Regions from separate parts of the Priestia sp. FSL H7-0729 genome, predicted to be linked through region 1. Evidence: riboswitches for the same ligand, from Rfam matches in the RefSeq annotation. Region 1 holds a riboswitch; the other holds the start of a gene.
The links. Region 1 has a riboswitch for ZMP and ZTP ahead of MHH93_RS07860 (GNAT family N-acetyltransferase). Riboswitches for the same ligand answer to the same signal wherever they lie in the genome.
Positions count from the first base shown of each region.

Region 2: another riboswitch for ZMP and ZTP. It lies ahead of MHH93_RS26560 (TIGR01440 family protein); the one in region 1 lies ahead of MHH93_RS07860 (GNAT family N-acetyltransferase).

Region 1 covers NZ_JBBOTQ010000002.1:302,378-306,590, forward strand. Annotated here, with positions in the region: gene MHH93_RS07840 (hypothetical protein) at 1-65, shown strand, start outside; gene MHH93_RS07845 (GNAT family N-acetyltransferase) at 65-604, shown strand; gene MHH93_RS07850 (YfiT family bacillithiol transferase) at 653-1,177, shown strand; gene MHH93_RS07855 (GNAT family N-acetyltransferase) at 1,212-1,727, shown strand; ZMP/ZTP riboswitch at 1,759-1,840, shown strand; gene MHH93_RS07860 (GNAT family N-acetyltransferase) at 1,967-2,440, shown strand; gene MHH93_RS07865 (VOC family protein) at 2,611-2,994, shown strand; gene MHH93_RS07870 (class I SAM-dependent methyltransferase) at 3,214-3,933, shown strand; gene MHH93_RS07875 (SDR family NAD(P)-dependent oxidoreductase) at 3,982-4,213, shown strand, end outside.
Region 2 covers NZ_JBBOTQ010000021.1:44-4,256, reverse strand. Annotated here, with positions in the region: gene glyA (serine hydroxymethyltransferase) at 262-1,512, opposite strand; gene MHH93_RS26560 (TIGR01440 family protein) at 1,743-2,336, opposite strand; ZMP/ZTP riboswitch at 2,478-2,559, opposite strand; gene MHH93_RS26555 (low molecular weight protein arginine phosphatase) at 2,656-3,228, opposite strand; gene MHH93_RS26550 (manganese efflux pump MntP) at 3,287-3,847, opposite strand; partial or broken gene MHH93_RS26545 (Sua5 family C-terminal domain-containing protein) at 4,051-4,213, opposite strand, start outside.

The DNA.
Region 1 (4,213 bases):
TGGGCAAGGACCTGAGTTGGGTCTCGGGAAATCCTCTTGAAATCATTAAGGAGTATGCAGAGTGATGATAATCTATGAATGGAATGAGATTACGGTACGTTTATTAGATGAAAAAGATGAACACCATCTGGTGGAGTGGCTGACTGATCCGGAAGTTCTTCAATACTATGAAGGCCGTGATCGGCCGCATGATCTTCATCTGGTTAGAGAGCATTTTTACAATCAGGATGATGATGCTACCCGTTGTATCGTAGAGTATGGGGGGAATCCGATTGGATACATTCAGTTCTATAAGCTTGAGGAAGAAGAACGAACGGAGTATGGTTATGGAGACACGGATGAGATCATCTATGGAACGGATCAGTTTATTGGTGAGGTAGGCTACTGGAATAAAGGTATTGGGACATTGCTGGTGCAATCCATGCTGTCTTATCTGATTGATGAACAACAAGCCTGTAAAGTGGTCATGGACCCTCAAGCCTGGAACTTGCGAGCGATATCTTGTTATGAGAAGTGTGGTTTCCACAGGATTAAGCTGTTGGAGAAACATGAGCAGCACGAAGGACAGATGAGAGACTGCTGGCTCATGGAATATGCTCCTTAGATAAGGTTAAGCGATATTTTGAATCATATACACAAGGAGGAATAATGGATGGATGAAAGATTTCCGATAGGACCATTTGTACACACGGGTGAAGTTACTTTGGCACAGCGGGAGAAGTGGATTCAGGACATTGCTGAGCTACCTGAACGCGCGCGAGAAGCAGTAAAGGGACTGAGTGAAGAGCAATTAAGTCTGCCGTATCGAGAAGGTGGCTGGATGCTCAAACAGGTCATTCATCACATGGCAGACAGCCATATGAACAGTATGATTCGTTTCAAGCTGGCACTGACAGAGGATACACCAACGATTCGACCTTATTATGAAGAGCGTTGGGCCGAACTGAGTGATTCAAGAGACCTCGATGTTGAATTTTCGCTTCAGATTCTCGATGCGCTCCATCGTCGTTGGGTGTTTCTGTTAAACGCGTTGACAGATGCAGATTATGCCAAACAATTCTATCATCCCTCATCGGAAGAAACGACAAGGTTGGATTATAATCTGGGCATGTATGCTTGGCATGGCAAACACCATGTTGCTCATATCACATCGCTTCGGGATCGATTGGGAATATAGTTAGGAGAAAAACCTTTTCAAGGAGGATTCATCAGTGAGTGTACATATCAGACTATTAAATGAGAGCGATCCTGTCATCATATCCAAGGCGTTCCAGGAGCAGGGTTGGGGGAGGTTCGAAGAGCAGTATCTCCATTACTTAGTTGAACAGCAGAATGGCGAACGTGTGACCTTGGTAGCCGAGTTGAATGGAGAGTTTGCTGGTTACGTCAATGTTCTATGGACATCATATTACCCGTCTTTCAGGGAACAAGGCATTCCCGAAATTAATGATTTCAATGTGCTGATGAAGTTCCAGCGCCAAGGTATTGGTTCGCAATTGATGGACAGGGCAGAGGAAGTTATTTTGAAACGAACGGATGTAGCAGGTATTGGTGTAGGCGTGTTTTCCGATTATGGCAAAGCGCAGATTCTGTATGCCCATCGCGGATACATACCGGACGGTCACGGTGTACACAAACATGATCATTACATTCAGCCGGGTGAAGAAACGATTATGGACGACGATGTTGTACTTTATCTGACGAAGAAGTTAAAAGGCACGCAATAAGTGTAAGTCATGTGTTACTAGTTGTTAAATATCTGTTGTGTGTGACTGGCGTAAACGTGGAGTGAACCACGAGGAAGCACATATATTAAATGCCGTACGCCTGGGCAAAGTGTTTGATCTTTTGATCAAACACTTTATTTTTATTGAGGCAACGAAAGGACTGGTGGCGGCAATGAAATATGATGAAGCTGGTAACTTAAAAGATGTTAACAAGCACACGAAGGGGAGGTGATAAAAAGATGACTATTCGGTTTTTTCAAGATATTGATCAACCAGTAGTGCTGAAGATGATGACAGATCATCATTTTCAATTCCCTTCTTTTATACGCAATCAGTACCCTGCGCGCTGGGATTCATTTTTAAAAATGACGGATGAACGTATCCATGCTTATTATGTCATGGTCGACGAAGCAGATGTTGTCATAGGTCATGCTGGTTATATCTTTCAGCCTACCGTTAACCGGTATGAGATCGTTGGCGTTGTTACATGTAAATCACATCTTCGGCAGGGAGTAGCACGTTCACTAATTACAAAAATATGTATAAAAATAGCTGAATTCGGTTGTAGTGATGTCATGCTGTACACGCTTGATCATGAAGAAAATGAAGCAGCGCTCGTATTTTATGAACGAATGAATTTTCAAAAAGAAGGTGTTGATATGAATTATTATACCTCGGGGTTTCATAGACTTTCCCTTGTTAAAACCTTATAAGGGAACTTCAAGAAACTCATCTGATGACTTATCATTGATGCTCATAGTGATATCCACTTCACTCTAAAGAAATATGATAAAAATCCGTCTTGCATGTTATACTCTATTGGAATTTGAGGAATGATAAGCAGGACGTTGAGAGATTAGATGATCAGAGGAGTGATTGATCCATGTTTAGCAAAGTTGGCCAGATTATGTTGTATGTCAATAATCAAGATGAATCCCTGGCTTTTTGGACCGAAGTTGCAGGATTCCACATTGTGGATGAAGTAAACCTTGATGAGGGCATGAGATGGATTGAGATTGCGCCTACCCCAGATTCGCAAACGAGTATTATTCTTCATGACAAAGAGTTCGTCGAACGGATGTCGGCGGGTGTAAATCTCGGCACACCTTCGTTAATGTTCTTCACTGAAAATCTGGATCAGTTATATGCCGACTTGTCTGGCAAACATGTAACGGTTGGAGAGATTGTCGAGATGCCAACGGGGCGTGTCTTCAACTTTGCTGATAACGAAGGAAATTACTTTGCAGTCTTGGAACGGGCGAAGTAAATTACAACTCAAAACCGCTATGATTGCAAACGATCGACATCCTTGTCGGTCGTTTTTTTGTTGGGAAAAAGCTTATATTTTGTAGTGAAAAAACGCAAGAAAAATAGAGAATTAATGGGTAAAAATGTTATAATAGAGTGTGCGAATTTAATAGAAATTACGAGAAATGAACAGTTGGATAAGAAGGTTTGAATGGATAATTTGAGGAGGAATGTGGTAGTGGAAAAGACGATTAAAAGTGTACAGGATCTGTATGATATGCTCGATGCGGACTTCAGATCTGCCAAGCAATTCTGGGAGCCATTCTATGAGGATCGGAACAGACCCATCCCCTTTTTTCCAAACAAACCTGATGAGAATCTGGTAGCGCATGTGAACGCAGGTATGCTGACAGGTGGTAAAGCACTGGAATTGGGTTGTGGTCCGGGCAGAAATTCGTTGTATTTAGCGCGCGAAGGATATCAGGTGGATGCTTATGATCTTTCCGAGACAGCGATTGCCTGGGCTAAGGAGAGGGCAGCAGAAGAGCAGCTGGATGTGAACTTTGAATGTCGCTCCGTGTTTGAACTTGCTCCAGAGCAAGAATATGAACTTGTTTACGACTCGGGTTGTCTGCACCATCTGTTACCTCATCAGCGCATTCCCTACATAGAAATGATCCACAATGCGCTCCGACCTGGAGGATATTTTGGAATGACTTGTTTTGCTCCCGGTTTTGGCGATATTGGTGGGCCGGAGATCGTTATGAATGATTGGCAAGTGTATCAAGAGAAGTCGATGCGCGGTGGTCTAGCATTCACGGAGGAGAAACTTCGCTACATGATGGAAGATGGCTTCGCGTGTGCCCAGTTCCGTGCGATGAAGGCGATGGAACAGCATGAACCGTATTTTGGTGTACCTTTTCTCTGGGCCACGTTGTGGAGAAAGAAAAACTCATAAGAGTAGGGGAATAATATGCATTGAAAATAGAGGAGCCGTGGTATCGGAATGGAAACAAGAACAGGAAGACACTTTATCATTACAGGTACATCCAAGGGGATCGGTTTACAACTTGCGGAGTTATTATTGGCTAAGGGGGATTACGTTTACGGTATTTCACGCGGGTGTTCGGATCTGTTGGAATCAGGCGAGGAATGGAGTGGGCGTTACCATCATGTTCAGTACGATCTAGCCGATCTGACCGGGATTGATGATCTGGTTAAACGTGTATTAGACCAAA
Region 2 (4,213 bases), on a different contig from region 1:
TTGCTCCTGCTGTTATGTCATTGAGATAAGGAAAATGATAATTACAATGGCACTCCGCCACCAGAATGCTCCTTCGATCGCCGTTATCCCCGAATTTTATGAATCACCTTATAAAGGTGTAAATTCGGGAATAAATGCGAACGCTTCGCTTCTACGGCCTCATTCTGTCTGCTTCGTTATTTTGTATTTCATTTTAGAGACCCTCAAATACAAACAGCACGAGCAATGTTTTTTAGTAATATTTAGTAATATTTAGTAATACTAGTATTTAAGATCTGTATAGAGCGGGAATTGGTCTGTCAGTGCAGTCACTTCTGCACGAGCTTCATCCAGCTTCGTTGTATCTTTTGGATTTTTCAACGTTTTGGCAATGATCTTACCGATCGCTACCATCGCTTCTTCGTTCATGCCACGGGATGTTGCCGCAGGTGTACCAATTCGAATACCGCTCGTTACAAACGGGCTTGTCGGATCGAATGGAATTGCATTTTTGTTCACGGTAATACCGATGGAATCGAGCACATGCTCAGCTTCCTTACCTGTGATGTTCACGCTGCGTGTATCGATCAGCATCAAGTGGTTATCTGTACCACCAGATACGATGTTCAATCCTTCAGCGATCAATGTTTCAGCCAGAACCTGTGCGTTTTTCACGACGTTCTGTGCATATGTTTTGAACTCTGGTTGCAAAGCTTCTCCGAATGCTACTGCTTTGGAAGCAATCACGTGCATCAGAGGGCCACCTTGGGAACCTGGGAATACCGCTTTATCAATCGCTGCTGCCCATGCTTTACGGCACAGGATCATACCACCACGAGGTCCACGAAGTGTTTTGTGTGTTGTTGTCGTTACGAAATGCGCATGTGGAACCGGGTTTGGATGCAGACCAGCAGCAACCAATCCTGCGATGTGAGCCATATCCACCATGAACAAAGCACCTACATCATTAGCGATGGAAGCCAGCTTTTCAAAATCAATGGTACGCGGATATGCACTTGCACCTGCAACGATCAGACGAGGACGGTGTTTAAAAGCCGCTTTGCGCACTTCATCATAATCAATCAGGAATGTATCTTCCTGTACGCCGTATGCTACAAAGTTGTACAGCAAACCGGAAGCGTTAACCGGGCTACCGTGTGTGAGGTGTCCACCATGGGCAAGGTTCATACCGAGTACCGTATCACCAGGTTTCAACGCTGCAAGATAAACTGCCATGTTCGCTTGTGCACCGGAGTGAGGTTGAACATTCACGTGTTCTGCTCCGAACAATTCTTTGGCACGATCACGCGCGATGTCTTCAACGATGTCCACATGCTCACAACCGCCATAGTAACGTTTCCCTGGATATCCTTCAGCATACTTGTTGGTCAGTACAGATCCCAATGCTTCGATTACTGCTTCACTTACGATGTTCTCGGATGCAATCAGTTCGATGTTGTTCTGTTGACGTTTCAGTTCAAGATTCATCGCTTCCAGTACTGCCGGGTCATTCTTGCGCAATTGTTCCATGATTAAATTCCTCCCAGTTATAAGTGAAGTTATAAAGCGAAACTACAGTGGTTACATTCCTGACTTCGATTGCATCACCATCTTCTGATCGCTGTTATCCCCGGATTTCTCTGGACTCCCTTATAATAAGGGGAAAATCCGGGGATAAAGGCGAACGCTTCGCTTCTTCAGATTGGTGTTGCACTCTCCGTTTTCGTGTAAAGTCTAATTTAGCTTTATATTGGTTGAAGATATCAGTCACAAAATGTTGAATCTGGTTGTTCTTCCATACGATACACCGCGCGTTCGCCGCCAATTAACTTCGGACGAGTCAACGCTGTGGTCACACGCGCATCTCCAACATAGCGGAGCGCTGTACGAAAAGGTACGGCTACATGCCGGAGATGCATGCCAATCATGGTCTCCCCAATGTCCAGTCCCGCATGGGCCTGCACATGTTCAGCCAGGCATGGATCGGTTAGCGAACGATATGCTGCGGATGCCATTGAACCTCCGGCCTTGGGCACGGGTACTGCACCAACCTCGGTCAATCCAAGACGAGTCAGCACAGAACGTTCCATGACCAGTGCACGGTTCAGATGTTCACAACATTGGAATACCGTATCAAAACCGAATTCCTCCTGCACCTCGCGTATACCCGCAAGAAGCTGTTGCGCCACTTCAATGGCACCATTCGTACCAATCCGCGCGCCTGCGACTTCACTTGTGCTTGTACCGATCACAACGATCTGTCCTGGCCCAAGCTGTCCGGCAAGCGCCAGTTCATGCAGAATGGATGCGGTCTGTTCCTGTAATCCGGGTTGTTCTGAATCTAACTCTATTGTCATCCTATCATCGCCTCCTGATAAAATCATGCCCGCTGTTTCTTGGCTGTCCTTCGTATTCTTGCACGGCATCTCAGGTACTATTATAGCGAATAATCAGATGAAAGACGAAAAAAAGAGCAGTCTGCGGGTAACGCAGAATTGCTCTTTTGCCCAGGCGACCGGCCGTTTGTTCCGGTGCTCCATCGTGGTTATGCCCACTTCGTCGCCAGTTACACCGGATCCCTGTTTTCCCCTTCATCATAAAACAACCCGCGTCTAAAATCAACGGTTAATTTACATCACGTGTCCTATTTCTATAAACTGCCTCGCGGGATCAGATTTAACCCAGCTTATCCAAAAGCCGGTCCAATGCCGTCCGAATCTCAGCTGCAGCTATATTGTAATCATCACGACTTCCCCCAAACGGATCGGAGATGTCGAAACTTGGAATTCGTTGTCTGATTTCAATGGCTCGCTCCCGCTCCGATGCCAGGATCTCTTGCCCAAGGGCGCGTTTCATCTCCAGCGTTGCAAACAGGCTGTCCAACTCCTGAACATCTCTTAATACCTGCTCGTCGTCCTCCACATACTCTTTTAATGTATAGGTTTTGTGGATGGAGTCGGGAAATACCTGCATGACATGCTGCTTATGACTCCGCGTTAATGTAAGAACCAGATCGGCCCAACCGACCAGGTTGGCGCTAAGCTGTGTGGAATGAGGTGGACCTTCAACGTTATGATCTCTCAAAACCGCTTCCGCGTGACGGGAGATCGGCATACCCGACGTAGCTGCCACACCTGCGGAACGAACCTCTACCTGAATGCCGCGCTCCGATGCCAGTTTTCGCAAAAGCCCCTCTGCCATGGGGCTGCGGCACGTATTTCCTGTACATACGAATAAAATATGTTTCATTGTGTTAGCCTCCCCATTTTACATATGATGCGAATGATATGATGTCTCACGTTTTATTTTAAAATATAAACAAAAGTCCAAACGCAAGCAAGATTGCGCCACCAATAGCTTCGCCATAATCCCCGAGATTCTGGCTCACCCGACGGCCTAATAGCAGACCCATCACCGACATGACCCCGCCACAAACACCAAAGGCAAGTACGGTCAAGATCAGATCACTGCTAAACATCCCTAAGGAAACGCCAACGGAGAATGAATCTACACTTACGCTGAGGGAGAACAAAACAACGCCGAGCAGGGAACGGTGGTCCACCAGCTTGGTATCCCCTTCACGGAATGCATTCAGAATCATATGACCACCCAGCAGAACAAGCAATCCACCTGCCGCATACGTCGTAATGTCACCGAGCAGGGAACTGACGTATTTTCCCATATACATGCCGATGAGCGGCATGATGATATGAAATAGCGCCGTTACTGTACTGATTCGCAATACATCCCTCAGCCGAATGCCCTTCATGCCTATTCCGATCCCGAGCGAGAACGCATCGAGGCCCAGCGCAACAGCCATGATCAAAATGGTTACCAACTGCCCTACATGGGCAGACACATCCCACATCCCCATACCCCCAAGTCACGTAAAGGTTCTTGTACACGATATGCGGACAAGGACCTAAACATGACCGATGAAAGGTAAACGGCGACGAATCTACTCGATATCCATGCTGCATGAAGCTAGATTGGCGTGCACGTGGATATGATGGTTCATGAATTGTTTTGGAAAAGAGTGCGTAGCTCTCCTGACTGTATGATCAGGAGAGGTTAGGAGGGCTGCTGGTGGCCAACTTGTATGAGTTGGTTCCCCGCGGCCTTGAGCAGCCGATTCATGACGGCTGCTCCCAGCCCTTCGCGTGAGCAGGCTTCAGCCACAATATATGTGGCGCCTTGCTCATCGCAACTGCGCAGCGCGGCGTATAGCCTGCGC